Variovorax paradoxus: one gene and its partner. The protein of the gene in region 1 interacts with the protein of each later gene in a pairwise test. Links are inferred from orthologs where the notes say so. Each region holds a gene or a part of one and is shown on either strand. Other genes may lie near its edges.

What was found.
Region 2: the proteins of nth (region 1) and aceE interact in binary tests that used the Escherichia coli proteins (3 or more experiments, as listed by UniProt). The link is inferred for Variovorax paradoxus from one-to-one orthologs.

What each region holds. Positions count from the first base shown.
Region 1 is NZ_CP091716.1:3,626,564-3,641,499, reverse strand. What follows is about bases 6,437-9,274. They hold nth (endonuclease III), read left to right. Parts: upstream 6,437-7,450; coding sequence 7,451-8,098; downstream 8,099-9,274. Other genes in these bases: L3V85_RS37335 (methyl-accepting chemotaxis protein), read right to left, coding at 9,005-9,274; L3V85_RS16865 (Ivy family c-type lysozyme inhibitor), read left to right, coding at 8,129-8,977; L3V85_RS16875 (PLP-dependent aminotransferase family protein), read right to left, coding at 6,437-7,341. Outside these bases: ispD (2-C-methyl-D-erythritol 4-phosphate cytidylyltransferase), read right to left, coding at 1-52; mfd (transcription-repair coupling factor), read left to right, coding at 172-3,654; phosphoserine phosphatase SerB, read left to right, coding at 3,651-4,364; L3V85_RS16890 (Ldh family oxidoreductase), read left to right, coding at 4,443-5,507; L3V85_RS16885 (DUF6172 family protein), read right to left, coding at 5,518-5,847; L3V85_RS16880 (hypothetical protein), read left to right, coding at 5,917-6,144; more of L3V85_RS16875, read right to left, coding at 6,154-6,436; more of L3V85_RS37335, read right to left, coding at 9,275-10,567; L3V85_RS16850 (LuxR C-terminal-related transcriptional regulator), read left to right, coding at 10,710-13,493; L3V85_RS16845 (histidine phosphatase family protein), read right to left, coding at 13,525-14,088; L3V85_RS16840 (adenosylcobinamide-GDP ribazoletransferase), read right to left, coding at 14,085-14,879; cobT (nicotinate-nucleotide--dimethylbenzimidazole phosphoribosyltransferase), read right to left, coding at 14,876-14,936. UniProt on the Escherichia coli protein: DNA repair enzyme that has both DNA N-glycosylase activity and AP-lyase activity. The DNA N-glycosylase activity releases various damaged pyrimidines from DNA by cleaving the N-glycosidic bond, leaving an AP (apurinic/apyrimidinic) site.
Region 2 is NZ_CP091716.1:4,563,933-4,579,263, reverse strand. The notes cover bases 8,271-11,503. They hold aceE (pyruvate dehydrogenase (acetyl-transferring), homodimeric type), read left to right. Parts: upstream 8,271-8,588; coding sequence 8,589-11,303; downstream 11,304-11,503. Other genes in these bases: aceF (dihydrolipoyllysine-residue acetyltransferase), read left to right, coding at 11,355-11,503; L3V85_RS21210 (PAS domain-containing sensor histidine kinase), read right to left, coding at 8,271-8,369. In the rest of the region: L3V85_RS21240 (quinone-dependent dihydroorotate dehydrogenase), read right to left, coding at 1-746; ribose-5-phosphate isomerase RpiA, read left to right, coding at 787-1,500; L3V85_RS21230 (glutaredoxin family protein), read right to left, coding at 1,519-2,166; L3V85_RS21225 (M3 family metallopeptidase), read right to left, coding at 2,197-4,266; bifunctional methylenetetrahydrofolate dehydrogenase/methenyltetrahydrofolate cyclohydrolase FolD, read right to left, coding at 4,272-5,123; L3V85_RS21215 (response regulator transcription factor), read right to left, coding at 5,200-5,832; more of L3V85_RS21210, read right to left, coding at 5,829-8,270; more of aceF, read left to right, coding at 11,504-13,019; L3V85_RS21195 (MFS transporter), read left to right, coding at 13,016-13,609; lpdA (dihydrolipoyl dehydrogenase), read left to right, coding at 13,606-15,331. UniProt on the Escherichia coli protein: Component of the pyruvate dehydrogenase (PDH) complex, that catalyzes the overall conversion of pyruvate to acetyl-CoA and CO(2).

The DNA of each region.
Region 1 (14,936 bases):
GGTGGCCGGAACCGGCGCAGGGGATCAGCACGAAAAGTCGGGAAGAAGACATGAGGTCCTGTACGGGCGGGCCAATGGCCGACAAGCGGATGAAGGGCCGCCATTCTAGAATTGCCCTTCGCACACCCCTCGCCAGCCGGCGCGGGGTGTTGTGCATTTCCTAAGCGTTCCATGGACCTCCCCCACCTCACGGCGGGCAAGCGTTTCACGCTGCCGCGTCCCCCGTTGTCGGCCGATGCACTGCTGCTGGCGCAGCTGGCCATGCGCGAGAAAGCTGCCGGGCGCGCCACGGCGATGTTCACCGCCGATGCCAACGACGCCCAGCGCCTGATCGACGAAATCGCCTTCTTCGCGCCCGAGCTGCGCTGCGCCCTGTTCCCCGACTGGGAGACGCTGCCCTACGACAGCTTCTCGCCCCACCAGGACCTGATCAGCGAGCGCCTGGCCACCCTCTGGCGCATCAGCCAGAAGGAGGCCGACGTGGTGCTGGTGCCCGCCACCACCGCGCTCTACCGGCTCGCGCCACCGGCCTTCCTGGCCGGCTACACCTTCCATTTCAAGGCCAAGCAGAAGCTCGAGGAATCGAAGCTCAAGGCCCAGCTCACGCTGGCCGGCTACAGCCATGTGACGCAGGTGGTGAGCCCCGGCGAATACGCGGTGCGCGGCGGGCTGATCGACCTGTTCCCCATGGGCTCGCCGGTGCCCTTCCGCGTCGACCTGTTCGACGACGAGATCGACTCCATCCGCACCTTCGACCCCGACACCCAGCGCAGCCTCTACCCCGTGCCAGAAGTGCGTCTGCTGCCGGGGCGCGAGTTCCCGATGGACGAAGACGCGCGCGGGCGCTTCCGCGGCCGCTGGCGCGAGCTGCTCGAGGGCGATCCGACCAAGAGCCGCATCTACAAGGACATGGGCAACGGCGTGGCAACGGCCGGCATCGAGTACTACCTGCCGCTGTTCTTCGACGAGACGGCCACGGTGTTCGACTACCTGGGACCCGACGCCACCGTGGTGTTGCACGGCGACCTGGAACCCGCGTTCCAGCATTTCTGGCAGGACACCAACGAACGCTACCGCCTCGTGCGCGGCGACCCGGAGCGCCCCGCGCTGCCGCCCGAGGCGCTGTTCCTGAACGCCGAGCAGTTCTACCAGCGCGCCAAGCCGCACGCACAACTTGCCATTCGCGGCGACGTCCCCACCGAGGCACCCTACGCCGAGTTCGACAGGCTGCCGCCTTTCGCCGTGGTGCGCGGCGCCGAAGACCCGCTGGTCGGCCTCAAGGCGCACATCGCGAAGACGCCGCACCGCGTGCTGCTGATCGCCGAAAGCGACGGCCGCCGCGAGAGCCTGCTCGACTTCCTGCGCGCCAGCGGCGTGAATCCGCCGGCCTTCGACTCGCTGGCCGAGTTCGAAGCCTCGGCCGACGAAAAGGTCGGCATCGCCACCGCCGCGCTGGCCTCGGGCTTCGCCTGGCGCGAGCAAGGCATCGACCTCGTCACCGAAACCGAGCTGTTCGCCACCGCGCCCACCACGCGCCGGCGCAACAAGAAGCAGGAGCAGGTCAGCGACGTCGAAGCACTCATCAAGGACCTGTCGGAGCTGAATGTCGGCGACCCGGTGGTGCACACGGCGCACGGCATCGGCCGCTACCGGGGCCTGATCCACATGGACCTGGGCCAGGGCACCGACGCCGAAGGCAAGCCGCTGCTGCAGGAAATGCTGCACCTGGAGTACGCCGACAAGGCCACGCTCTACGTGCCCGTTTCGCAGCTGCACCAGATCAGCCGCTACACCGGCGTCAGTGCCGACGAGGCTCCGCTGCACAAGCTGGGCTCCGGCCAGTGGGAAAAGGCCAAGCGCAAGGCTGCCGAACAGGTGCGCGACTCGGCCGCCGAGCTGCTCAACATCTACGCCCGCCGCGCCGCGCGCGAAGGCCATGCCTTCCGCTACTCGCCGGCCGACTACGAGGTATTCGCCAACGACTTCGGCTTCCAGGAAACCGCCGACCAGAAGGCCGCGATCCACGCCGTGGTGCAGGACATGATCTCGCCCCAGCCCATGGACCGCCTCGTGTGCGGCGACGTGGGCTTCGGCAAGACCGAGGTTGCGTTGCGCGCCGCCTTCATCGCCGTGACCGGCGGCAAGCAGGTGGCCTTCCTCGCGCCGACCACGCTGCTGGCCGAGCAGCACTACCAGACGCTGGTCGACCGCTTCGCCAAGTGGCCGGTGAAGGTGGCCGAAATGAGCCGCTTCCGCTCGGCCAAGGAAATCACCGCCGCCGCCAAGGGGCTGGCCGAGGGCCAGGTCGACATCGTGGTCGGCACCCACAAGCTGCTTTCGCAGTCGGTCAAGTTCAAGAACCTTGGCCTGCTCATCATCGACGAGGAGCATCGCTTCGGCGTGCGCCACAAGGAGGCGATGAAGGCCATGCGCGCCGAGGTCGACGTGCTCACGCTCACCGCCACGCCGATTCCGCGCACGCTGGGCATGGCGCTCGAAGGCCTGCGCGACCTGAGCGTGATCGCCACCGCGCCGCAGCGGCGCCTGGCCATCAAGACTTTCGTGCGCAACGAAGGCACCGGCGTGATCCGCGAAGCCGTGCTGCGCGAGCTGAAACGCGGCGGGCAGGTCTACTTCCTGCACAACGAGGTCGAGACCATCGAGAACCGCCGCCAGAAGCTGGAAGAGATCCTCCCCGAGGCCCGCATCGCCGTGGCCCACGGGCAGATGCCCGAGCGCGAGCTCGAGCGCGTGATGCGCGACTTCGTGGCGCAGCGCTACAACCTGCTGCTGTGCTCGACCATCATCGAGACCGGCATCGACGTGCCGACCGCCAACACCATCGTGATGAGCCGTGCCGACAAATTCGGCCTGGCGCAGCTGCACCAGCTGCGTGGCCGCGTCGGCCGTTCGCACCATCAGGCATATGCCTACCTCATGGTGCCCGACACCGAGGGCCTGACCAAGCAGGCGGCGCAGCGGCTCGACGCCATCCAGCAGATGGAAGAACTGGGCTCCGGCTTCTACCTAGCCATGCACGACCTGGAGATCCGCGGCACCGGCGAAGTGCTGGGCGAAAGCCAGAGCGGCAACATGACGGAGATCGGCTTCCAGCTCTACAACGAGATGCTCAGCGAGGCCGTGCGCGCGCTCAAGGCCGGGCAGGAGCCGGACCTGCTGTCGCCGCTGTCTGTTACCACCGAAATCAACCTGCACGCCCCCGCCCTGCTGCCCGACGACTACTGCGGCGACGTGCACCTTCGCCTGTCGTTCTACAAGAAGCTCGCCACCGCGAAGACGCCCGACCAGATCGACACGCTGCTCGAAGAAATCGTCGACCGCTTCGGCAAGCTGCCGCCGCAGGCGCAGACGCTCATCGACACGCACCGCCTGCGCGTGCTGGCGCGGCCGTACGGCGTGGTGAAGGTCGATGCCGCGCCCGGCATCATCAATATCACCTTCAAGAAAGACCCGCCGGTGGATGGCATGGCCATCATCCAGCTGATCCAGAAGAACAAGCACATCAAGCTGGCGGGCAACGAAAAGCTGCGCATCGAGCGCGAACTGAAAGAACCCAAGGAACGGGCCCAGATGGTGCGCGACGTGCTGCGCAGCCTGGGCCAACCCACCGTCAAGGAAAACGTCACCGCATGAGCGCCACCCAAGAAATCTCCCCCGGCCTGGTCATCCAGCGCGTGAAGCCACCGCTGAAACTGGCCGACTTCAAGCTGATCGCGTTCGACATGGACTCGACGCTGATCAACATCGAATGCATCGACGAAATTGCCGACGCTGTCGGCAAAAAGGCCGAGGTGGCCGCCATCACCGAAGCCACGATGCGCGGCGAGATCAAGGACTTCAAGGAAAGCCTGCGGCGCCGCGTGGCCCTGCTGAAGGGCGTGCCGGTCGAGGCGCTGCAGCAGGTGTACGACGAGCGGCTGAAGCTCAACCCCGGCGCGAGCGAGCTGGTTGCGGCCTGCAAGAAGGCGGGCCTCAAGGTGCTGCTGGTGTCGGGCGGCTTCACCTTTTTCGCGAACCGCGTGAAGGAGCGCCTGGGTATCGACTTCGCGCGCTCCAACCTGCTCGACGAAGCCGACGGCAAGCTCACCGGAGAGGTCGTCACGCAAAGCTGGGGCGACATCTGCGACGGCGCCGAGAAGCGCCGCACGCTGCTCGAGGTGGCGTCGCTCATGGGCATCTCTGCGCAAGAGACCATCGCCGTGGGCGACGGCGCCAACGACCTCCCGATGATGGGCGAGGCCGGTCTATCCGTGGCCTATCACGCCAAGCCGAAGGTGCGCGAGCAGGCCATGGTTGCCATCAACGAAGGCGGCCTGGACCGCGTTCTCGAAATACTGCGATGACTGGTTGGGGCGCGATTCTTGGGGCGATCACGCCCTGAACGAACATCGAACAACACGACGAGACAACGGACCATGGACATGACCGACACCGCTCCGCTCTACCGCGCCGACGCCCTCGAAGACTACGCCAGCGCCCTCCTCCAGAAAGCCGGACTCGAAGCATCGAAAGCCGGCAGCGTCGCCCGCACCCTGGTCGAAGGCGACCTGCTCGGCCACGACACCCACGGCCTCGCGCTGCTGGCCGGGTATGTGAAGGAGCTGGAGTCCGGCGGCATGACACGCGACGGCGCTCCCGAAGTGCTGTCGGACCGCCCGGCCGCCGTGCTGTGGGACGGCAAGCGCCTGCCCGGCCCCTGGCTCATGGACCAGGGCATGGACCTGCTGGTGCCCCGCGCGCGCGAACTCGGCACCGCCTCGCTCGTCATCCGCCGCAGCCACCACATCGCCTGCCTCGCCGTCTACATGCTGCGCGCGCTGCGGGAAGACATGCTCATGCTGCTGGCCTGCTCCGACCCCAACACCGCCAGCGTCGCGCCCTTCGGCGGCACGCAGGCCGTGTTCACGCCCAATCCGCTGGCCATGGGCTTTCCGCTGTCGCAGGGCGGTGTGATGGTCGACATCTCGGCCTCCATCACCACCAACGGCATGAGCAACCGCAAGCGCGCGGCCGGCGAGACCTTCGCCGAGGAATGGCTGATCGACGCCGCCGGCAAGCCGTCGAACGACCCGCAGGTGCTGTTCGACCAGCCGCCCGGCACGCTGCTGCCCGTGGGCGGCCTGAGCCACGGCCACAAGGGCTACGGCATGGCGCTGCTGGTCGAGACGCTGACCGCCGGCCTGGCGGGTCACGGCCGGGCCGATGCGCCCGAAGGCTGGGGCGCCACGGTGCACATCACGCTGCACGACCTCAACGCCTTCGGCGGCAAGGACGCCTTCCTGCGCCAGATGGACCATGTGGCCGCGCAATGCCGCGCCAACACGCCCATCGACCCGGCAAAGCCTGTGCGGCTGCCGGGCGAAGGCGGTTTGAAGCGTCGGGATGCGCAATCGAAGAACGGGGTGCGGCTGCACCCGTCGATCGCACGTGCGCTGCAGGATGCGGAGCAGCGTCACGGCCTGCGGCTGGCGCAGGCGCTGGCCTGAAGAGGCCGGCTCAGTCTTCTTCGGTTTCGGAAGCGTCCGGGGCGGTTTCACCCGCGGGGCGCGGCTTGCGCTTGCCGGGTTTGGCGACGACCTCGACATAGAACTGCTTGCCGCCGTCCTTGACCACGCCGTCGATCAGGCCGGTAATGGCCGAAAGATGGACGACTTCGGCCGATTCCTCGGCCGCGCCGAACTTGCAGTCGAAGTCCCAGAAGTCCGCGCCTTCCGGCAATACGCGCCGCCGCTCGCGCTTGATGTACTTGCGGATCTCGTGCTTGATGGCTTCGAGGAGACGGTCGGGGTGCTTGCCCTCGACCTGAAGCTGAAAGGTTTTTCTCATGGGTGATCGTAACGCCCCCGCCGCGCCGCTGTGTACAGTCGGCGCTTCAAACGAAAGCAGGTGAAAGACATGGCGCGCGCAAACGACTGGGCAAGCAAGGTGATGGCATTGATCAACGGTGGCAATCCCACCGCCGCCATCGCGCAGATCAAGGTCGCGCCCTCGGTCAAGGACCTGAAGGCGCTCCAGACCATCATGACGCTCTCGAAAATGAAAGGCCGCTATCCGAACGTGGATGCGGCCATCGCGGACAACCTGGACCTGCTTGCAGCGCCCCGGCTGCACCGGTCCCCTTGACTCCGGGGCTTACAGGGCCTGTCCGAGGCGCTTGACGCCCTCTTCGATCTTCGCCACGTCGGCCGTCGCGAAGCTCAGGCGCAGCGTGGCCACGTCGGGCTTCTCGGCGAAGAACGGCGCGCCGGGCACGAAGGCCACCAGTTTCTCGATCGCGCGCTTGGCCAGTTCGTTCGCATCGGCCAGCTTGCCGTTGGCGCCCGTCAGGCGCGCCCAGAAGAACAGGCCCCCGTTGGGCTGGGTGAAGCTCACCGCATCGCCCAGTTCGCGCTTGAGCGCATTGCCCATGGCCTGCGCGCGCTGGCCGTACACCTCGCGCACATGCGCCAGCGTGGCCGGCATGCGGCCGCTCTTGAGGTATTGAGCGGCCGTGGCCTGCGAGAAGGTGCTGGTGTGCGCGTCGCTGAACTGCTTGCACATGGTGGCCTTGGCCAGCAGCTCGGGCGGCGCGATCATCCAGCCGATGCGCAGGCCCGGGCTCAGCACCTTGCTCAGGCTGCCGCAGTGGGCCAGCAGTTCGCGGCTGCCGGGCACGTCCTTGCTCAGCGCCATGATCGACGGCGGCGGGGCTTCGCCGAAGTACAGGTCGCCGTAGGGGTCGTCCTCGACGATCAGCGTCTGGTACTTCACGGCCAGCTCGAGCACCTTCTTGCGGCGCTCCAGGCTCAGCATGGCGCCGCTGGGGTTGCCGAAGGTGGGAATCAGGTAGACGAACTTGGGCTTGTGCTCGGCGATGAGTTTCTCGAGTTCGTCGGTCTTCACGCCATTGGCGTCGATGGGCGCGCTGATGAGCTGCGCGCCGTACAGGCGGAAGCACTGAATGGTGGCCAGGAAGGTCGGGCCCTCGACGATCACCTTGTCGCCGGGCGAGATCATGGTCTTGCCCAGCAGGTCCAGCGCCTGCTGGCTGCCGGTGGTGACGATCAGGCCGCTGGGGTCGACGTCGACGCCCTTGGTCTTCATGAAGGCGCTCAGTTGGGTGCGCAGTGGCTCGTAGCCTTCGGTGGCGCCGTATTGCAGCGCGCCGCCGGGTTCTTCGGTGAGTGCCTTGTTGCTCGCCTCCTTGAGGCCCTCGACGTCGAACATGGCGCTGTCAGGGAAGCCGCCCGCGAAGCTGATGATGCCGGGCTTGCCCAGCAGCTTGAAGAGTTCGCGGATGGCGGAGGTCTCGACGTTGTCGAGTCGGGAGGCGAATTGCATGGTTTGGCTCTCTTTCTGGGGTGCCATTGTCGCGAAAGCGGCGGGCAATAAAGCTGCGTAAGGCTTTGGCCTTTCAACGATATATTGCGCTAAAGCCGATCCCCGCCCCATGAAAAAAGAAACCATCCCCCTCTTCTTCGCCACGTTGCAGGCGGCCAACCCCGAACCCCAGACCGAACTCGAATACACCACGCCCTTCGAACTGCTGGCCGCCGTGCTGCTGTCCGCGCAGGCCACCGACGTGGGCGTGAACAAGGCCACGCGCAAGCTGTTCCCGGTGGCGAACACGCCGCAGGCCATTTACGACCTCGGCGTGGAAGGCCTGGAGGAATACATCAAGACCATCGGCCTGTACCGCAGCAAGGCCAAGCACCTGATCGAAACCTGCCGCATGCTGGTCGAGCAGCATGGCGGCGAAGTACCGCGCACCCGCGCCGAGCTGGAGGCGCTGCCCGGCGTGGGCCGCAAGACCGCCAACGTGGTGCTGAACGTGGCTTTCGGCGAGGCCACCATCGCGGTCGACACGCACATCTTCCGCATGGGCAACCGCACCGGGCTCGCGCCGGGCAAGACGCCGCTCGAGGTGGAACTCAAGCTGGAGAAGCGCGTCCCACTGCAATACCGGCTGCACGCGCACCACTGGCTCATCCTGCACGGACGCTACATCTGCGTGGCGCGCAAGCCGCGTTGCTGGGAATGCGCGGTCGCCACCTTCTGCGACTACAAGCCCAAGACGCCGGCGCCGAAGACAGCCTGAAAAACACACCCGACAACACACCGAATGACAATGAAGAAGCCCCCGTCCCGCACGCTCCTGGCCACCGTCCTGCTCGGCATGGCCGTCTGCGTGCCGGCCGTGTCGTGGTCGCAGGCCGCTTCGCCCGGCCTGCCCGCCGATGCGATGGCGCAGTACGGCGGGCGCTGGTCGACCGACTGCGCCAACGCGGCCGCGCCCACCGTGCAGGTGCACCCTGACATGCTGATCGCCGCCAGCGGCAAGCGCCGCGTGGTCGGCACGGCGCCGCAGACGGCCCACAGCTTCTTCGGCAACAGCCCTCCGCCCGCCAACTTCGACGTGGCGCTGATGAGCACCGTGGGCAAGGCCGGCGCCATGACCTTCCTGGTCTACCGCGAGGCGCGCGGCCAGTCGATCACGCTGGACGCGGAGAAGCCCGTCGCCGGCCAGCTCGGCCCCGACATGATGAAGTTGCGCTACTGGCGCTGCGACGGCGCCGCGCGCGCCGCGCCGCCGCCGGCCGAAGCCGCGGCGCCCGCGAAGCAACCCGCCCCGCCCACCGGCAGCCCCGCCGCGCTGGCCCAGGGCCCGGCCATGCAGAAGGCCTGGCGCGCCGCGCTCGGCACGCGCGAGACCGACCGCTGGCTGGTGCGCCGCGAAGGCCCGGCGCCCGAGCCCCAATGGGTGACGGTCGACGGCACGCGCTACCTGCTGCATGCCTTCTGCAAGCCGCACGACTGCTACGACAACAACGCCATCGCCCTGTACGACCAGGGCTCGGGCCGCATCTACGGCCTGGTGCAGCGCAACGGCAAGAACCGTCTCGTGGGCACGCCGCCCGCGGCGCTCGCGCCCCAGCTCGACAAGCTCTGGCGCGAGCAGTGGCGCCAGAAGAACTGAAGCCGAAGGGCTCCGCGCGCTGCCCGCTCAGGCCAGCTTGAACATGCGCACCGCATGCACCAGGCCCGCGGCCTGATCGTTCATCGACTGCGCGGCGGCCGAGGCCTGCTCGACCAGCGCCGCGTTCTGCTGCGTGGTGCGGTCCATCTGCTTGATGGCGTCGTTCACCTGCTCGATACCGGCCGACTGCTCCTGGCTGGCCGCGGTGATCTCGGCCATGATGTCCGTCACCCGCCGCACGCTGCCCATGATCTCTTCCATGGTCTTGCCGGCTTCATTGACCAGCGTGCTGCCCGCGTCGACCTCGTCCACCGAGTCGCCGATCAGCGTCTTGATTTCCTTCGCCGCCGCCGCCGAGCGCTGCGCCAGGCTGCGCACCTCCGAGGCCACCACCGCGAAGCCGCGCCCCTGCTCGCCGGCGCGCGCGGCCTCCACCGCAGCGTTCAGCGCGAGGATGTTGGTCTGGAAAGAGATGCCGTCGATCACGCCGATGATCTCCACCACCTTGCGCGACGAGGCGTTGATGGACGCCATCTTCTCCACCACCTGGTCCACCACCGCGCCGCCGCGCGACGCCACCTGCGAGGCCGAGTCGGCCAGCTGGTTGGCCAGCCGCGCGTTGTCGGCGTTCTGCTTGACGGTGGAGGTCAGCTCCTGCATGGACGCCGCCGTCTGCTCCAGCGAGCTGGCCTGCGCCTCGGTGCGCGAAGACAGGTCGCGGTTGCCCGAGGCGATCTGGCTCGACGCCGTGGCGATCGAATCGGTGCCGTCGCGCACCTGCCCCACCACCTTGGCCAGCTCGTCGTTCATGGAGCGCAGCGCGCGCATCAGCATGCCCGACTCCGAGGAATCCCCCACCTCGATGCGCGCCGTCAGGTCGCCCGAAGCCACCTGCTGCGCCACCGTTACCGCCTGCCCAAGGGGCCGCGTGATCGAGCGCGTCATGCGAAAGGCCAGCAGCAGCCCGCCGACCAGCGAGGCGCAACTGATCCACACGATCATCCACTTGGCGCGCTGGTACGCGGCCTGAGTCGACGCGGTGCTCTCGTCGGCGCTTTTCTTCAGCTGCGCCTGGAAGGCCGCCACATGCGCCAGCACCTGGTTCAGCAGCGGCATGCACTCCTGCGTCAGCACCTTGACGGCCGCGTCGGTCTGGTGCGAGGTGGCGAGCCCGACCACGTTCTTGGCGATGGGCAGGTACTGCGCCTCCAGCGCGCGCAGCTTTTCGAGCATCTGGCGTTCCTCGGGGGTCGAGGCGGCGGGGTCGGCCATCACGGTGGCCAGGCTCTGCAGCCCGCCGTCGATCTCGCGCTGGGAGCTCCCGACGAGTTCGATGTCGCCTTTCTGCGCGGCCGAGTCGCTCACCAGCGCCAGGTTGCGCGCCGCGATGGCCCGCTTGCCGATGGCGGACTGCACGTTGTTGAGTTCGTCGAGCTTGCGCTGGCCGACCTCGGTCGCAAAGGCGATGCGCTCCGAAAGATGCGCCATCTCGCGCAGGCCGATGCCGGTGATGACCAGCTGCAGCAGCAGCAACAGCGCAAAACCCAGCCCGAGACGGGCGCCAATCCTGAGATTCGAAAGATCGAGCATGTAGCTTCCTTCAAAAAAGTTGCGGGGCCTCCCTTTCGTCATCGGCGGCCCCTGCATGCGCCACCCCACCCCTGAAGGGTGGGATGGGCAAACCCGGATACATGTGTTTCAGCGGGCGCCGGATGAATGAGAATTCGCAGGGATGCAGCAACCCGATCTCTCCCCCGGCGCGACGGCACTGCGCACCCGCAGCCGCCGGCTGCTGGTCCGCCAGGGCCTGCTCGACCGGCTGGCGGCGCCGGGCGCGCGCCGCTGCGTCGTGCTGCGGGCGCCCGCCGGCTTCGGCAAGAGTTCGCTGCTGCTCACCTGGCAGCGCGAGCTGGTTTCGGCCGACACCGACATCGCCTGGGTCCGGCTCGCCGACGTTCCCGAGGGCGACCTGCATTTCATGACCGCCCTGATGGCGGCTCTGGGCGGCATCGACGCCGCCATCCCCAGGCAGGCCGTGGCCCACGCCCGCCCCGACGCCTACGCCATCGAGCGGCTGGTCATCGCACTGGTGCGCGGCATTGCGGCGCAGGGCCGCAAGGTGGTGCTGATCGTGGACGACGTGCACTGCGCGCAGAGCGAGAACGTGCTGCACGCGCTGCAACTGCTCGTCGAGTACGCGCCGCCCAACCTGCTGTGCGTGTTCGCCAGCCAGGACGACCTGCCGATGACGCTGGCGCACGCCCCGGCCTCCAAGGCCGTGCTGGAGCTGCGCAACGACGACCTGCGCTTCAGCCTGCCTGAGTCGATCGACTACCTCTGCATGCGCCTGCCCGACCTCGACGAGCGCGCCGCCTCCGCGATCCACCGGCTCACAGAGGGCTGGCCGGCCCTGCTGCGACTGGCCAGCGCCGACGTGCGGCGGCGGCGCGGCGTGCAGTCGTCGCCGCTGGTGCACGGCGTGCCCGACCCCGAGCCCTTTGCCGCGTACTTTCACGACCACGTCTTTTCCCGTCTCTCGGAAACGCAGCTGCGCCTGCTCACCTGCTGCGCCGCCTCCACTCGCTTCAACGCGCCGCTGTGCGCCGACCTGGCGGGCGCCGGCTTCACCCCCGCCCTGTGCGCCGAGCTGCTGGAACCGCTGGCGCGCGAAGGCCTGCTGTCCGCCGTGCCGGAAGCGCACGAGCCGCCCGAACCGCTCGACGCCCCGGACGCCGCGCCGCCCCGCGAGCGCTGGTGGTACATGCACCCGCTGCTGCGCAGCGTGCTGCTGACGCGCTTCGCGGCCCGGCCCGAAGCCGAGCGCCTGCGGGTGCATGCCACGGCCTGCCAGTCGTTCGCGGTTCGCGGCATGCACCACCAGGCCGTGCGGCATGCGCTGGCGGCCGGCAATCGCGAGACGGCAGCCCGGCTGGCCGAGCGCGGCGCGTCGGCGCTGTTCACCCAGGGCCGGATGACCGAGATGATCGCGCTGGTGCGCCAGCTCGACACCCAGACCATCGGCGACAACGCCAATCTCGCTCTCTGGATGGCCTGGGTCGAACTGGCCGACTACCGCCTCGACGACTGCGCCCGCAGCATCGAGCTGCTGCGGGCGCAGGCGGGCGACATTGCGCCGGCCATGCGCTACCGGCTGACGCTGCTGGGCTGCCTGCTCGCCATCCGCAACGACGACAACGACGCGCTCTCGCGGCTGCTGCCCGAGCTGCTGGCGCCGCCGCCGGGCGCCGACGACTTCGCGCTGGCAGGCCGCCGCAACGTGCTGACCTGGCTCTACCTGCACCGCGGCGAGTTCGAGCAGGCGCGGCGCATCCAGCGCGACGAGCCGACGCCCCGGGTCGACGGCGAGCCCGTGGTCGGCACCCTGTTCGGGTCGCTGGTGGGCCGCTGCCTCGTGGGCCTGTCGTATGCCGTCGAGGGCCAGATGCACCGCGCCGAGCGCATCTACCGCCAGGTGCTGAGCGAAGCGCAGGAGCGCGGCGCGCGCTGCGCCGAGGCCGAGCGGCTGACCGCCCAGCTGCTGGTCGAGGTGCTCTACGAGCAGCAGGGCCCGCTGGCCGCCGCGCGCTTCATCCAGGAACAGCTGGGCACGCACGACGGCCTGATTCCCGACACCGCCCTGCGCATGATCATCGTGTCGAACCGCGCGCAGCAGGCGGCCGGCCGCTGGCGCGAGGCGCTGGAGCATCTGGCGCAGGCCGGGAGCTTCCTGGGGCGCTTCGGCATGGACCGCGCGCTGGCCTGCGTGCTGCTGGAGCAACTCAGGATCCAGCTGGCGAGCGACGACGCCGAAGCAGCACGGGCGTCGTTGCAGGAACTGGAAGTGCTGCACGGCCGTCACCCGGGCGTCGAGCCCGGCACCCTCCGGCGCATCGCCGACATCGTGGAGCGGGCGCGCATCTGCATGGCGATGCACGACGGCGACCTTCTGCCCACGCTGGCGAAGATCGAAACCCTCTCCCACCGCTACGGACAACGCGGACAGGTCGGCTTCGTCGCCGCCCTCCAGCTCCAGGCGGCCGAGGTCGAGCGCAGGCTCGGGCGCGCCGAAGCGTCGCGGGCACGCGTGTGCGCCGCCCTGCGCCTGGGCCACCGGCTGGGGCTGCTGTCCACCCTGCTGGGCGCGCACGACAACGCGCTGGCGCTGATCCGCACGGTGGCCACGATTCCCAACCTCGACCCGGTGCTGTCGTTCTTCATCGAGCGCATCGAGGCCCTGGCGCAGTTGCAGAGCGACGCGCGCGCCGAGCCGCCGCCGGTGCCGCGCTTTCGGGACGACCGCCGGCTGAGCCGCCTGCTCACGCTGCGCGAAGCCGAGATCGCCGAGCTGCTGCTGCAGTCGCTGCCGAACAAGAAGATCGCGCTCACGCTCGGCCTGTCGCTGGACACGGTCAAGTGGCACCTGAAGAACATCTACATGAAGCTGGACGCCCACGGGCGCGGCGCCGTCGCCGAGCGCATGCGGCTCGAGCTGGAACGCGACGACGGCGACAAGTAGCCGCCGCCCTCGCTCACATCAGACGGAGGGATCAGCCGGAAGGCGGATGCTCGAAAGTCAGCCAGCCGCCGAACGGCATCTCGCCGCCGGGCCAGTCGTCCGCCACCGCCGGGCAGCGGATGCCGCGCCGCAGCAGCGTCACCGCGCGCAGCACCCCGGAATGCGTGACCCACAGCGTGTCGCGCGGCTGCCCCAGCCATTCGTCGTGCGCCTCGGCAATGCGCGACATGAAGTCGCGCACGCTTTCGCCGTGGCCGCCCACGCGCAGGTCCGCGAAGTCGGCGGTCCAGGCATCGAAGTCTTCGCGCGGAATCGCGGACCAGGGCCGGCCTTCCCAGGCACCGAAATCCATCTCGGCCAGCCGGGCGTCGCGCCGCAGCGGCAGATCGGGCCGCAGCGCGGCGATGGCGTCGGCCAGCGCGGCGCAGCGCCGCAGGGGCGAGCTGCACAGCATCGTCCCGGCGGGCAGCAGCTTCGCGATGCGACGGGCGGCGTCGAGCGTGGCGTCGGCATGGGCTTCGAGGTCGGTCGCGCCGTAGCAGAGGCCGGGTTCGGCCACCACCGGCGCATGGCGCTGGAGCCAGAGCGTGCTCATGCGTGCCAGGCCAGCGCCAGGTAGATCGCGAGCTCGCAGACCTGCTGGGTCGCGCCCAGCCCGTCGCCCGTGAAGCCCTGCAGCCGCCGCATGAAGAGCCGCGCCATCCAGCCCGCCGCCAACAGAGCAACGAGCACCGCCGCGCCGACGTGCACGGCGTCGTGCGCCAGCAGCAGCAAGGCTACGGCGGGCAAGGTCCACACCACGGCGATGAGCAGCGCGCCGCCGCTGATCGCGTCCGCCAGCGGCTTGGCCTTGCTCGCGCCGCTGTCGCCCACGTAGGGCAGCCAGCGGATCAAAAACAGCGGCATCAGCCGCGACAGCACATGCGCGCCGACGATGGCGATGGCCACCGACTGCAGCCCGCGCGCCGCCAGCGCGGCGAGCAGCGCGAACTTCAGGCCCAGCGCCAGCACCAGCGCCACCGCGCCGAAGGCACCGATGCGCGAGTCCTTCATGATTTCCAGCGCGCGCTCTCGCCGGGCCGAGCCGCCCAGCCCGTCGGCCACGTCGGCCAGCCCGTCTTCGTGGAAGGCGCCGGTGAGCATCACCGTGGCGACCGTGCTCAGCACCGCCGCCGCCAGCGCGCCCGCCACGCCGGGCAGCCCCATGCCCACGCCCGTGAAGACCAGCGCCGCCACGGCGCCCACCACCCAGCCGATGCCCGGCAGGTGCGCGGCGCTCGCGCGCAGCATCTGCGGACTGAAGCCGACCCAGTCCGCGAGCGGGCCCGTCACCGGCACCCGCGTGAAGAACTGAAGCGCCAGCAGGAAATGGCGAATCCCGCTCATGCGTCCTTGCGCGACACGCCCGCGGCCTCGAAGCTCGCCATCTCGCGCAGGATGCGG
Region 2 (15,331 bases), 940 kb from region 1 along the record:
GTGGCCGCAATGACCGCGACTTGCGTCTCGTCGAGGTCGGGCGCGATCTTCACGAACAGCGGCGAGCGCTTGGCGTGGCGCGTGGCCAGCGCTTCGCGGCGCTCTGCCACGGCGCCGAGCAGGGCATCGAGCGCCTCGTCGCTCTGCAGCGAGCGCAGGTTGGCCGTGTTGGGGCTGGAGATGTTGATCGTCACGTAATCGGCATGCGGATACACGCCGTCGAGGCAGGCAAGGTAGTCGTCCACCGCGCGCTCGATCGGCGTGGCGGCGTTCTTGCCGATGTTCAGGCCCAGCAGCATCGGCTGTTTGGCCGCGCCGCCTGCCTTGCGGAAGCGCGCCTTCTGCACGTTCGCCAGGAAGGCCTCCAGACCTTCGTTGTTGAAGCCCAGCCGGTTGATCAGCGCGTCGCGCTGCGGCAGGCGGAACATGCGGGGCTTGGGGTTACCCGGCTGGCCCTTCGGCGTGACCGTGCCCACTTCGACGAACCCGAAGCCCATGGCCGCGAAGGCGTCGATGCAGCGGGCGTTCTTGTCGAGGCCGGCCGCCAGACCAACCCGGTTGGGAAAGCTCAGCCCTGCGAGCTGGATGGGATCGCTGACGCGCGGCGCCGAATAGGCGCAGGCCAGGGGCGTGTTCTGGGTGCGCGCGAGTCCGTCGAGGGTCAGTTCATGGGCGTGCTCGGGGTCGAAGCCGAACAGGAAAGGGCGGGCCAGGCCGTAGAGCGAAGAGGGCATCAGCAGGGGCATCGGATAATTCTCGACTTCAATGAGCCAAGGATTCTCCGCGATGACCGCACCCGCCTCCCCAACCCCCGCTTCCGGCACCCTGTCCCAGGACGAACTCAAGGCCCTGGTCGGGCATGCCGCTCTGGCCTACGTGGTCAAGGGCGAGATCGTCGGCGTCGGCACCGGCTCCACGGTGAACAAGTTCATCGACGCGCTGGCGACGATCAAGGACCAGATCAAGGGCGCCGTTTCCAGCTCGGTTGCCTCCACCGAGCGCCTGCGGGCGCTGGGCATCCCGGTGTTCGACAGCAACGAGGTCGAGGAACTGGCCGTCTACATCGACGGTGCCGACGAAATCGATCACCGCGGCTTCATGGTGAAGGGCGGCGGCGCGGCACTTACACGCGAGAAGATCGTGGCCGCCCAGTCGCGCAAGTTCATCTGCATCGCCGATGCCTCCAAGCTGGTAGAAACGCTGGGCGCCTTCCCGCTGCCGGTGGAGGTGATTCCGATGGCTGCACGCCGCGTGATGCGCCAGTTCACGGCCATGGGTGGCATTGCCCAGGTGCGCGAGAAGGACGGCCTGCCGCTGGTGACGGACAACGGCCAGCACATCGTCGACGTGACCGGCCTGCGCATCGGCGACCCGCTGGCCTTCGAGTCCGAAGTGAGCCAGTGGCCGGGCGTGGTGACTGTCGGCGTCTTCGCGCACCAGAAGGCCGACGTGTGCCTGCTGGGCACCGCGACTGGCGTGAAAACGATGACGTTTGCCTGAAAGGGCAACGCCTCAGGTTCAGAACTTGATGCCGGCCGGGTTGCTCGGACTCGGCTCGTTCGATGCGGGCGGCGGCGAGGTGGGTTGCGCAGCCGGTGCCGCGGCAGGCGTACGGGCGGCGGGTGCGGCCTGCTGCGCGACCAGCGGCCGCGCCGGGCCGTTGCGGTAGCCGGCGGGCAGGCTGTTGCTCTTCGGATAGCCCGCCGCGTCGAGGTACTGCGACCATTCGACATCCGAGAAACCCTTGAGCTGCTGCGATCCGATGGTCAGCAGCGGCAGCGAACTCTGGCCGCTCAGGCGTTGCAGCGCCTCGAGTTCCTCGTTGCTCTTGACGGTGCGCTCGTCGAACGGAATGCCGCGCGTCGTGAGCATGGAGCGGGCGGCGCTGCAGGGCGCGCATTCTTCGCCGCTGTACAGCGTGACCGGGTAGCGCTGAGCCACCTGCCGCAGTTCATAGGGCAACCCGGCATTGGGCGGCGTGGAGATGCCGCCTTGCGGCCCCGAAGCCGCCCCTGCGTCGGCGCTCGGTGCGCGGTCCGAGAAAGTGACCTTGCCGTTCTTGTCCACCTGGCGGTAGACGGTCTGCGCCGTTGCGCTCGCGGCGGCGAACACAAGGGCCAGGCCGATCAGGCGATGCGGTGAGAATTTGTAAGGGGGCGGATGCATCGCCCGAGTATCGCAAGCTTCAGCGCCGCATCAAGCGGGCTGGGCCTCGGCCATGCCTTGATGTCGCAGCAGCGCATCAAGCTGGGGTTCGCGGCCGCGGAAGGCCTTGAACGAATCCATCGCGCTGCGGCTGCCACCGGCTTCGAGGATGGCCTGGCGGTACTTGCGGCCGGTCTCGATGTTCGGTTCGCCGTCGGCGCCCACGGTTTCCTCGAAGGCCGCGTAGGCGTCGGCGCTCAGCACCTCGGCCCACTTGTAGCTGTAGTAGCCGGCCGCGTAGCCGCCCGAGAAGATGTGGCTGAAAGTATTCGGCGTGCGGCTGAACGGCGGGGAGGGCATCACAGCGACTTCAGTGCGCACCTTGCCCAGCAGCGCCATCACGTCGCCGGGCTTGGCGTCGGCCGCGTGGTACTCGGTGTGCAGCAGCATGTCGAACAGCGAGAACTCGATCTGGCGCAGCGTCTGCAGGCCGCTCTGGAAGTTCTTGGCAGCCGTCATCTTGTCGAACAGCGCGCGCGGCAGCGGCGCGCCGGTATCGACGTGGGCGGTCATGTGCTTGAGCACATCCCATTCCCAGCAGAAGTTTTCCATGAACTGGCTTGGCAGCTCGACCGCGTCCCACTCGACGCCGCTGATGCCCGAGACGTCGCGCTCGTTCACCTGCGTGAGCATGTGGTGCAGGCCGTGGCCGAACTCGTGGAAGAGGGTGGTCACGTCGTCGTGCGTGAGCAGCGGCGGCTTGCCGTCGACACCGCTCGCGAAGTTGCACACCAACTGCGCGACCGGCGTCTGCAGCACGCCGTTGTCGGGGCGCAGCCAGCGGGCGCGCACGTCGTCCATCCAGGCACCGCCGCGCTTGGCGGCGCGGGCGGACGGGTCGAGATAGAACTGGCCGACCTTCTGGACGCCCTGAGGGGTTTGGCGTTCGATGCGATAGAACTCGACGCTCGGGTGCCACACCGGCGCGCTGTCGCGGCGGATCGACACTTCGAACAGCGTCTCGACGATCTTGAAAAGGCCGGCCATGACCTTCGGCGCCGGGAAGTACTGCTTCACCTCCTGCTCGCTGAAGGCGTAGCGCGCTTCTTTCAGCTTCTCGCCAATGTAGCTCCAGTCCCAGGGTTGCGGGTCGGTGATGCTCAACTGCTCGGCAGCGAAGACGCGCAGGTCGGCCAGATCGCGTTCGCCATAGGGCTTGGCCTTGGTCGCGAGGTCGCGCAGGAACTTGACGACCTGCTCGGGCGATTCGGCCATCTTCGGCACGACCGACAGTTCGCCGAAATTCCTGTAGCCCAGCAGCTTGGCCTCTTCCTCGCGCAGCGCGAGGATCTCGGTGATGAGCGGGGTGTTGTCGAAGGCCGCGTCGCCGAACTCGCTGGCGCGGGTGACGTAGGCGCGGTAGAGCTTTTCGCGCAGCGCGCTGCTCTTGGCGAACTGCATCACCGGCAGGTAGCACGGCATCTTGAGCGTGAGCTTGTAGCCTTCCTTGCCGTCGGCCTCGGCGGCCGCGCGGGCGGCGCTCACCACGTCTTCGGGCACGCCTTCGAGTTCGCCGAGCTGGGCGTAGTAGGCGAAGGCGTCGGTCGCGTCGAGGGCGTTCTCGCTGAACTTCTGGCTCAGCTCGGCCTGGCGTTCCTGGATGTCGGCGAAGCGCTTCTTGGCATCGCCCTGAAGCTCGGCGCCGCCGAGCACGAAGTTGCGCACCGCGTTGCGGTGGGCCTGGCGCTGCTCGGCGTTGAGCGTGGCGACGTCGATGGCCTTGTATTTGGCGTAGAGCCGCTCGTCGGAGCCCAGGCGGGTCCAGAAGGCGGTGACGCGGGGCATGGCCTCGTTGTAGGCGGCGCGCAGCTCAGGGGTGTCGGCCACGGCGTTCAGGTGGCCGATGGCGCCCCAGGCGCGGCTGAAGCGTTCGGAGGCCACGTCGAGCACCTTCGAGATCGCGTTCCAGTCGGCGGGGAACTCGGGCGCCGTCACGGTCTGCAGCGCGGTCTCGGCGTCGGCCAGCAGCGTATCGACCGCGGGCGACACATGCTCCGGCTTGATCCGGTCGAACAGCGGGAGATCGTTGAAATCGAGGAGGGGGTTGTTCGTCATGGCCATGGAAGTTACTTTGCGGCGCGTTCGGCGGCTTCAAGAGTGTTGGCGAGCAGCATGGCGCGCGTCATGGGCCCGACGCCGCCCGGCACGGGCGTGATCCAGCTTGCGACTTCCTTGACGCCGTCGAAATCGACGTCGCCTGCCAGCTTGCCGTCTTCCTTGCGATTCATGCCCACGTCGATGACCACCGCGCCGGGCTTCACCATGTCCGCCGTGAGGAGATTGCGCTTGCCCACGGCGGCGACGATCACGTCGGCCTGGCGCGTGATGGCGCCCAGGTCTTGCGTGGCGCTGTGGCAGATGGTCACGGTGGCGCTCTTGGCCAGCAGCATCATGGCCATCGGCTTGCCGACGATGTTGCTGCGGCCGATGACCACCGCGTGCTTGCCGCGCAGGTTGTAGCCGATGGATTCGAGCATCTTCATGCAGCCGTGCGGCGTGCAGGGCCAGAAGCCGGGGGCGCCGGTCATGAGCGCGCCGGCGCTGGCGACGTGGAAGCCGTCCACGTCCTTGCTGGGCGAGATCGTCTCGATGACCTTCTGGCTGTCCATGTGCTTCGGCAGCGGGAGCTGGACCAGGATGCCATGCACCTTCGGATCGTCGTTGAGCGCGCGGATGCGGGCCAGCAGGTCGGCCTCGGTCATGTCGGCGGGGTAGGTCTCGAGCGTGGCCGAGAGGCCGGTCTGGGCGCTGTCGTTGACCTTGTGCTTCGTGTAGACCTGGCTGGCCGGGTCTTCGCCCACGAGGATGATGGAAAGGGCCGGGTTCACGCCTCGGGCCTTGAGCGCGGCGGTGCGGCCGGCAACTTCGGCGCGGATGGTTTGGGCGAGGGCGTTGCCGTCGATCAGTTGGGCGGTCATCGGTTTCGATCTTCCAAGTAAAAACGCCCGCTTGCGCAGGCGTGGTGTTCATTCATCGCTATCGCAGGGATAGCTTCTAGGCCTTGGCCGCCGGGGCCGCCTGTCCGAGCGCGATCTTGAGGAGGTCGGCCACGGTGTTGGCGTTGAGCTTTTCCATGATGTTGGCGCGGTGCGCCTCGACCGTCTTGATGCTGATGCCCAGGTCGTCCGCGATCTGCTTGTTCAGGCGGCCGGCGACGATGCGCTCGAGCACCTGTGCCTCGCGGCCGGTGAGCTTGGACAGCAGCGCGTCGCGGCTGGCCGATTGCTGGTGCTGGGTGAAGGCGCCGCGCGCATGTTCGAGCATGCGCTCGACCAGCGTGACGAGTTCCTCGTCGTTGAAGGGCTTCTGGATGAAATCCATGGCGCCCTTCTTCATGCTGTCGACGGCCATCGGCACGTCGCCGTGGCCGGTGATGACCACGATCGGCAGCGGGGAGCGCCTCTCGATCAGCCGATCCTGCAGTTCGAGGCCGGTCATGCCGGCCATGCGGATGTCGACGATCAAACAGGCGACTTCGCGCGGGTCGTATCGGGAGAGAAAGGATTCGGCGGAATCGAAACAGCGGACTCTGTAGTCCTTGCCTTCGAGCAGCCATTGCAGCGAATCGCGTACGGCTTCGTCGTCATCAACGACATAGACCGTGCCCTTCTTCGGAATCAAACTCATGCAGGTACCTTTGCCTCGTCGCTAGCTACGGAACTGATAGCGTCCAACACCGGAATCCAGAAGGAAAAACGGCATCCGATCACATCCGGACCATTGTAGATGTTCTCCGCCTGCATCCGGCCGCGATGCGACTCGACGATGGTGCGGCACAGGTTCAGCCCGATGCCCATGCCTTCGGGCTTGGTCGAGAAGAAGGCCTCGTAGAGCCGGTCCATCACTTCCGGGGCCAGACCCTTGCCGGTGTCCTGTACCGAAAATTCGATGGCGTTGTGGCCCTCGATCACCTTGGGCAGCACCCGCAGCTCGACGCTGCGGCGCGCCAGCGGGCGGTCGGCGATGTCGATCGACTCGGCCGCGTTCTTCAGCAGGTTGACCATCACCTGCTCGATGAGGATCGGGTCGACGCGCACCACCGGCAGCCGCGCGGCCACGTAGTGGTTCAGGCGCACGTTGCGCCGGCGCAGCTCGATGCCCGCGAGCTCGACCGCCTCGCTCACCATGGTGGCCACGTCGGCCGGCGTGCGGTTGGGCTCGCTGCGTTTCACGAAGGAGCGGATGCGCTGAATGATCTGGCCGGCGCGCTGGGCCTGCTTCGACGTCTTCTCGAGCGCGGCGAGCAGCGCCTCGGTGTCGATCGTCTGGCCCTTGATGCGCGACATCATGCCGTTGCAGTAGTTGGTGATGGCCGTGAGCGGCTGGTTGAGCTCGTGCGCCACGCTCGATGCCATCTCGCCCATGGTGATGAGGCGGCTGGCGGCCTGTGCCTTGTCGGCCTGCGCGGCGGCCTGTTCCTCGGCATCGCGGCGGGGCGTGATGTCGGTGGCGATCACGAGCTGGGCGAGGCGTCCGTCCACCCAGGTCAGGTAGCGCGAGCGCACTTCGAGCCACTTGCCCAGGTGCGGCACGAAGATCTCGTTGTTGGCGGTCTGCGCCGCGGTGAGCGTGTCGATCGGCAGGCCCGCGTAGGGGTCGACGTCGTCCAGGCCCTCGTCGTGCGCGTTCGATGCCGGCACGCCGGCCTGCGCGACCATGCCCAGGTGGCCCACCGTGTCGGAGCCGAACCACAGGCGGTACAGCTTGTTGGCGAACAGCAGTTCCTCGGAGCCGATGGGCGCCACGGACACGGCGGCGTCCAGCGCCTCCAGCACCGTGGTGAAGCGCTCGTAGGAGGCGGAGAGCTGCTCGCGGATGCGCGTGGGCTCGGTGATGTCAGTCATCGACGTCATCCAGCCGGTCTGGTGGCCGCGCGCGTCGATCAGCGGCGACACGTACAGGCGGGCGTTGAAGACGCTGCCGTTCTTGCGCTTCACCCGCACCTGGAAGCCGCCGGGCAGGGCGCGGCCGTGCAGTTCTTCTTCGAGCCGCTCGTTCATCACCTCACGGTCGGATTCGAGCCAGTAAGGGAAGGGCGGCGACTGGCCGACCAGTTCTTCCTCGCTCCAGCCCGTCATCGCGCAGAAGGCGGCGTTCACGTAGGTGATGCGGCCTTGCAGGTCGAGCACCCGCATGCCGGTGAGCATGGAGTTTTCCATCGCCCGGCGGAAGTTGGTTTCGGCCACCAGCCGCTGCTGCGCCTGCAGTCGTCTTCGCGTGTGGCGCCAGGTGCCGATCAGCATCCAGCTCGTGAGCACGCTGAGCGCGCAGACCAGCCAGAACAGCCCGTTGCCGACCACGCCCTGCGAGGTGCGGTAGGCCTGCGCCCGCAGCACCAGCGCATTGCCGACCGGCGACACCGGCACTTCATATTCGTTGGTGCGCTCGGTCCAGGGCAGCAGGCGCGTGCCGCTGTCCTTCAGGTTAGTAGTGTTGCCGGCGATCACGTGGCCCTTGGCGTCGAGCAGCGACACCGCGTAGCGTGCCTGCACCTCGGACGGCATGCCGTAGCGCAGCAGGCCGTCGACCGAGAACTCGCCAAGCACCACGCCCGCGAACAGGCCTTGGTCGAACAGGGGAATGTGCAGCTGCAGCATCGCCGGGGGATCGCCGCCCGCCGCGGGCTGCGAATACACCGGCTGGCGCAGCTCGCGTGCCAGCGCGTAGTTGCTTTCGATGTCGCCGGGGCGCAGCACGTCGCCGATCAGGTGCTGCTGCGCCGGATGCACGCTGGGCGCCGCATAGCCGGCCTTGAAGCGGCGGCGGTCGTCGATCCAGGTGATGGTCTGCAGCTCGGGGAACTGGCTCACCAGCGACTCGGCGCGGCTGGTGAATTCGATCGGGTCGATCTCGCGGTTGGAGGCGTCGCGTGCGATGCGCATCAGCTGTTCCTGCCGCTCGAGCAACCGCAGGCGCATGCGCTGCTGCGCGTATTCGACGTCGCGGCGTACCGACTCCTGCTCGCGCTCCACTTCCTCGGTACGCAGATACCAGAAGGCCGACACGATGGCCGCGAGGAAGAGCAGCACGGCCGCCATCGGCGCGAGCATGGCCACGGCGTCCTGCAGCACCGGCGTCTGCTTGCGCCACCACCTGCGCCACCACGAGAGGGGCGAGGCGTTCACGGCACTGCGGGCAACCGCCAGCGGAGAAGAAAGAGGCATGGTCCGAGTTTAGGTGATGGCCCCCTTCGGCAACGACTGCAAGGCGACAGTGGCATGGGCTCTCGAATGGCCATATTTAAACTGTCGAAATTCATCAAAATATCACATTGAGAAATCATCAAGCACTATTTGAAATTCAGATATTTCTATGAGAAACTCCGCCGCGCTGAGTGCATAGCGCACTAAATTACCGCCACAGCCCTAAAAGGAGAGACAAGCATGTCGGCAAATCCCGAGAACCTGTTCGGCTCGGCCGCGAATGACGCGGACGCCCAGGAGACCCGTGAATGGATGGATGCACTGTCTTCCGTCATCCAGAGCGAGGGTCCCGAGCGGGCCCACTTCCTTCTCGAGCAACTGCTCGAACATGCCCGCCAGAACACGGTCGACATGCCGTTCTCGGCCAACACGGGCTACGTCAACACCATCGAACCCTCCCAGGAAGCCCGCAGCCCCGGCAACCTGGAAATCGAACAGCGCCTGCGCGCCTACATGCGCTGGAACGCGATGGCGATGGTGGTCAAGGCCAACCGCCATCACCCGGCCGAAGGCGGTGACCTCGGCGGCCACATCGGCTCCTTCGCCTCGCTGGCCAGCATGTTCGGCGCCGGCTTCAACCATTTCTGGCATGCCGAGAGTGAAAACCACGGCGGCGACCTGCTCTACATCCAGGGTCACGTCTCCCCCGGCATCTACGCTCGCGCCTACCTCGAAGGCCGCCTCTCCGAAGAACAGCTGCTGAACTTCCGCCAGGAAGTGGACGGCAAGGGCCTGTCGAGCTATCCGCATCCCAAGCTGATGCCCGAGTTCTGGCAGTTCCCCACCGTCTCGATGGGCCTGGGCCCGCTGATGGCCATCTACCAGGCGCGCTTCCTCAAGTACCTGCATGCACGCGGCATTGCCAACACCGAGAACCGCAAGGTCTGGGTGTTCTGCGGCGACGGTGAAATGGACGAAGTCGAATCGCTGGGCGCCATCGGCCTGGCGGCGCGCGAGAACCTCGACAACCTGATCTTCGTCATCAACTGCAACCTGCAGCGCCTGGACGGCCCGGTGCGCGGCAACGGCAAGATCATCCAGGAGCTCGAAGGCGAGTTCCGCGGCGCCAACTGGAACGTCGTCAAGCTGATCTGGGGCAAGGGCTGGGACGCCCTGCTCGAGAAGGACCATGACGGCGCGCTGCGCAAGATCATGATGGAGTGCAACGACGGCGACTACCAGTCGTTCAAGGCCAACGACGGCGCCTACGTTCGCAAGAACTTCTTCGGCCGCGACCCGCGCACGCTGAAGATGGTCGAGCACATGACCGACGACGAGGTCTGGAACCTGCAGCGCGGCGGCCATGACTCGCAGAAGGTGTACGCCGCCTTCCATTCGGCCCAGAACCACAAGGGCCAGCCCACCGTGCTGCTCGTCAAGACCGTCAAGGGCTTCGGCATGGGCAAGATCGGCGAAGGCAAGAACACGGTCCACCAGACCAAGAAGCTCGGCGACGAAGACATCAAGGCCTTCCGCGACCGCTTCAACATCCCGATTCCCGACAGCCAGATCGCCGAGTTGCCGTTCTACAAGCCGGCCGACGACACGCCGGAAATGCGCTACCTCCACGAGCGCCGCAAGGCCCTGGGCGGCTACCTGCCGCACCGCCGCGTCAAGGCCGAGGAGAGCTTCACCGTGCCGTCGCTCGATACCTTCAAGGCGGTGATGGAGCCCACGGCCGAGGGCCGCGAGATCTCGACCACGCAAGCCTACGTGCGCTTCCTCACGCAGTTGCTGCGCGACAAGGCGCTCGGCCCGCGCGTCGTGCCCATCCTGGTGGACGAGGCCCGCACCTTCGGCATGGAAGGCCTGTTCCGCCAGATCGGCATCTACAACCCGCACGGTCAGCAGTACACCCCGGTCGACAAGGACCAGGTCATGTACTACAAGGAAGACAAGGCCGGCCAGATCCTGCAGGAAGGCATCAACGAAGCCGGCGGCATGTCCAGCTGGATCGCTGCCGCCACCTCGTACAGCACGAACAACCGCATCATGGTGCCGTTCTACGTGTACTACTCGATGTTCGGCTTCCAGCGCATCGGTGACCTGGCCTGGGCGGCCGGCGACATGCAGGCCCGCGGCTTCCTGCTGGGTGGCACTTCCGGCCGTACCACGCTGAACGGCGAAGGCCTGCAGCACGAAGACGGTCACAGCCACATCCTGGCCAACACCATCCCGAACTGCGTGAGCTACGACCCGACCTTCGCGCATGAAGTCGGCGTCATCCTGCACCACGGCCTCAAGCGCATGGTCGAGAAGCAGGACAACGTCTACTACTACATCACCCTGCTGAACGAGAACTACGCGATGCCAGGCCTGCAGCCCGGCACCGAAGAGCAGATCATCAAGGGCATGTACCTGTCGAAGCAGGGCCCCGCGCTCAAGGCCAAGGCACCCACGGTGCAACTGCTGGGCAGCGGCACCATCCTGCGCGAGAGCTTTGCCGCGCAGGAGCTGCTCGAGAAGGACTGGGGCGTGTCGGCTTCCGTGTGGAGCTGCCCGAGCTTCAACGAGCTGACCCGCGACGGCCAGGACGCCGACCGCTGGAACCTGCTGCACCCCGACCAGACGCCGCGCGTGCCCTTCGTGGCCGAGCAGCTCGGCGCGACCACCGGCCCGGTGGTGGCATCGACCGACTACATGAAGGCCTACGCCGAGCAGATCCGCCCCTTCATCCCGAAGGGCCGCACCTACAAGGTCTTGGGCACCGACGGTTTCGGCCGCAGCGATTTCCGCAACAAGCTGCGCGAGCACTTCGAAATCAACCGCCACTACATCGTGGTGGCCGCGCTCAAGGCGCTGAGCGAAGATGGCACCGTGCCGGTGGCCAAGGTGGTGGAAGCGATCAAGAAGTACGGCATCAATGTCGACAAGGTCAACCCGCTCTACGCCTGACCCTCAACAATCAACGAACGAAACGGCGCCTCACGGCGGGAGACAAACGATATGGCAGCAGTGGAAGTCAAGGTGCCGGACATCGGCGATTTCGATGAAGTCGCGGTGATCGAGGTGCTTGTGAAGGTGGGCGACACGGTCAAGGCCGAGCAGTCGCTCATCACGGTGGAATCGGACAAGGCATCGATGGAAATCCCGTCGTCCACGGCCGGTGTGGTCAAGGAGCTGAAGGTCGAGGTCGGCGGCAAGGTGAAGGAGGGCTCGGTGGTGCTCGTGCTCGAGGCCGAAGGAGCGGGTGCGGCTGCACCGGCGCCCGCCCCAGCCGCGGCTCCCGCCGCGGCAGCACCTGCGCCCGCGCCTGCAGCGGCCGCGCCGGCTCCTGCCGCCGCTCCCGCGGCGTCGGGTCCGGTCGAGGTCAAGGTGCCCGACATCGGCGATTTCAAGGACGTCGCGGTCATCGAACTGCTCGTGAAGGTCGGCGATACGGTCAAGGCCGAGCAGTCGCTCATTACGGTCGAGTCGGACAAGGCCTCGATGGAAATCCCGTCGTCGGCGGCCGGCGTCCTCAAGGAACTCAAGGTCAAGGTCGGCGACACGGTCAACATCGGCGACCTGATCGCCGTGCTCGAAGGCACCGCAGCCGCTGCGCCAGCGCCCGCACAGGCCGCTGCCGCCGCACCGGCTGCGGCAACCACCAGTGCACCCGCGCCGGCGGCCCCGGCACCCGCCGCGAGCCCGGCCGCTGCCGCCGCACCGCACGACCCGACCGTCGCGCCCAGCGGCAAGCTGCCGCACGCGTCCCCGTCGGTGCGCAAGTTCGCCCGCGAACTCGGCGTGCCGCTCGAAGAGGTCAAGGGTTCCGGTCTCAAGGGCCGCATCACGCAGGAAGACGTCCAGAGCTTCACCAAGGCCGTGATGAGCGGCCAGGTCAGCACCAAGGCTTCCGCGGCCAAGGCGCCGGCGGGTGGCGGCGACGGCGCTGCGCTGGGTCTGATCCCGTGGCCGAAGGTCGACTTCACCAAGTTCGGCACGGTCGAGCGCAAGGACCTGTCGCGCATCAAGAAGCTCAGCGGCGCCAACCTGCACCGCAACTGGGTGATGATTCCGCACGTCACCAACAACGACGAAGCCGACATCACCGAGCTCGAAGCCTTCCGCGTCTCCACCAACAAGGAGAACGAGAAGTCGGGCGTGAAGGTCACGATGCTGGCCTTCGTCATCAAGGCGGTGGTCGCGGCGCTGAAGAAATTCCCCGAGTTCAACACCAGCCTGGACGGCGACCAGCTCGTCTACAAGCAGTACTACAACATCGGCTTCGCGGCGGACACGCCCAATGGCCTGGTGGTGCCGGTGCTGAAGGATGCCGACAAGAAGGGCATCCTGCAGATCAGCGCCGAGATGGGCGAACTCGCCAAGAAGGCGCGCGACGGCAAGCTCGGCTCGGCCGACATGCAGGGCGGCTGCTTCTCGATCAGCTCGCTCGGCGGCATCGGCGGCACGCACTTCACGCCCATCATCAACGCGCCTGAAGTGGCCATCCTCGGCCTGTCGAAGAGCGCGATGAAGCCGGTGTGGGACGGCAAGCAGTTCGTGCCGCGCCTGACGCTGCCGATGTCGCTGTCTTACGACCACCGCGTGATCGACGGCGCCCTGGCTGCGCGTTTCAACGCCTACCTGGGGCAAGTGCTCGCGGACTATCGCCGTATCCTGCTATGACCACCGTAGTGGCCGTCCGCAAGGGCGGCCAGGTCACGATGGCAGCCGATTCTCTGGTGACCTTCGGCGACACGCGGCTTTCGCACCGCGCCGAAACGAACCAGAAGATCTTCACCGTCGAGGACGCGGCGGGCTCCAGCCTGTTCGCGATGGCCGGCGCCGCCGCGCACTTCCTGGTGCTGCAGCATGCGCTGGCCGCGCAACCGCGCGAGAAGCTGCTGTTCGGCAGCAAGCACGAGATCTTCCGCACCTTCACGATGCTGCATCCGGTGCTGAAGGACTCGTTCTTCATGCAGACCAAGGAAGACGACCACGAGCCCTACGAGTCGAGCCAGTTCACGATGCTGATGGCCAACCCGAGCGGCATCTACGGCATCTACAGCTACCGCGAGGTGTTCGAGTTCAAGCAGTTCTGGGCCATCGGCTCGGGACGCAGCTTCGCGCTCGGCGCCATGCACGCGGCCTATGACATCAAGTCGCGCAGCTCGCGCGACGTGGCGGAGGCAGGCATTGCCGCCGCCTGCGAATTCGATCGCAATTCGGCCCCACCGGTCGACGTTCTCACACTCAAACTGAAAGTGTCCAAATGAGCGAACAACAAATCAAGGTGCCCGACATCGGCGACTTCGACGAAGTCGCGGTGATCGAGGTGCTGGTCAATGTCGGAGACACGGTCAAGGCCGAGCAGTCGCTGATCACGGTCGAATCGGACAAGGCCTCGATGGAAATCCCGTCGTCCGCCGCCGGCGTGGTGAAGGCGCTGGCCGTGAAGGTGGGCGACAAGGTCAAGGAAGGCTCGGTCGTGCTGACGCTGGAAGTCGACGGCGCTGCTGCCCCCGCTCCGGCTGCGGCCGCACCGGCTCCTGCCGCTGCCCCCGCTCCCAAGGCCGCGCCGGCACCAGCCCCCGCTTCGGCGGCCGTGGCCGTGTCGAGCTATGGCGGCAAGGTCGATGTCGAATGCGACGTGGTCGTGCTCGGCGCCGGCCCCGGCGGCTACTCGGCCGCCTTCCGCGCCGCCGACCTCGGCCTGAAGGTGGTGCTGATCGAGCGCTACGCCACCCTCGGCGGCGTGTGCCTGAACGTCGGCTGCATTCCGTCGAAGGCGCTGCTGCACGTGGCGTCCGTCATGGACGAGGTCAAGCACTTCGCCGACCTGGGTGTGAGCTTCGCGGCCCCGACGGTCGACCGCGCCAAGCTGCTGGGCCACAAGAACAAGGTGGTGGGCAAGCTCACCAGCGGCCTCACGGCCATGGCCAAGATGCGCAAGGTGACGGTGCTGCGCGGCGTCGGCAACTTCATCGACCCGTACCACCTGGAAGTCGAGGAAACCTCGGGCACCAGCTGGGACACCACGGGCAGCAAGCAGACCGTGAAGTTCCGCAACGCGATCATCGCTGCGGGCTCGCAGGCCGTGAGCCTGCCTTTCATGCCGAAAGACCCGCGCGTGGTCGACTCGACCGGCGCGCTGGAGATGGGCACGGACCCCAAGCGCATGCTGATCCTGGGCGGCGGCATCATCGGCCTCGAGATGGGCACGGTGTATTCGTCGCTGGGTGCGCGCCTGGACGTGGTCGAAATGCTCGACGGCCTGATGCAGGGCGCCGACCGCGACCTGGTCAAGGTCTGGCAGAAGATGAACGCGCCGCGCTTCGACAACATCATGCTCAAGACCAAGACGGTCGGCGCCGAAGCCACGAAGGAAGGCATCAAGGTCACCTTCGAGGGCGAAAACGCACCGAAGGAACCGCAGGTGTACGACCTGGTGCTGCAGGCAGTGGGCCGCAGCCCCAACGGCAAGAAGATCGGCGCAGAGAAGGCGGGCGTCACGGTGAGCGACCGCGGCTTCATTCCGGTCGACATCCAGATGCGCACCAACGTGTCGCACATCTTCGCCATCGGCGACATCGTGGGCCAGCCCATGCTGGCGCACAAGGCGGTGCACGAGGCGCACGTGGCCGCGGAAGTCATCGCGGGCGAGCAGAAGGGCGACAAGGAGCTGTCCAGCGCGGCCTTCAACGCCCGCGTGATCCCGAGCGTGGCCTACACCGACCCCGAGGTGGCGTGGGTCGGCCTGACCGAAGACCAGGCGAAGGCCGAAGGCATCAAGGTCAAGAAGGGGCACTTCCCGTGGTCGGCCTCGGGCCGTGCCATCGCCAACGGCCGCGACGAGGGCTTCACCAAGCTGCTGTTCGACGCCGAGACGCATCGCATCCTGGGCGGCGGCATCGTCGGCACGCACGCCGGCGACATGCTGGGCGAGATCGCGCTGGCCATCGAGATGGGCGCCGACGAAATCGATATCGGCAAGACCA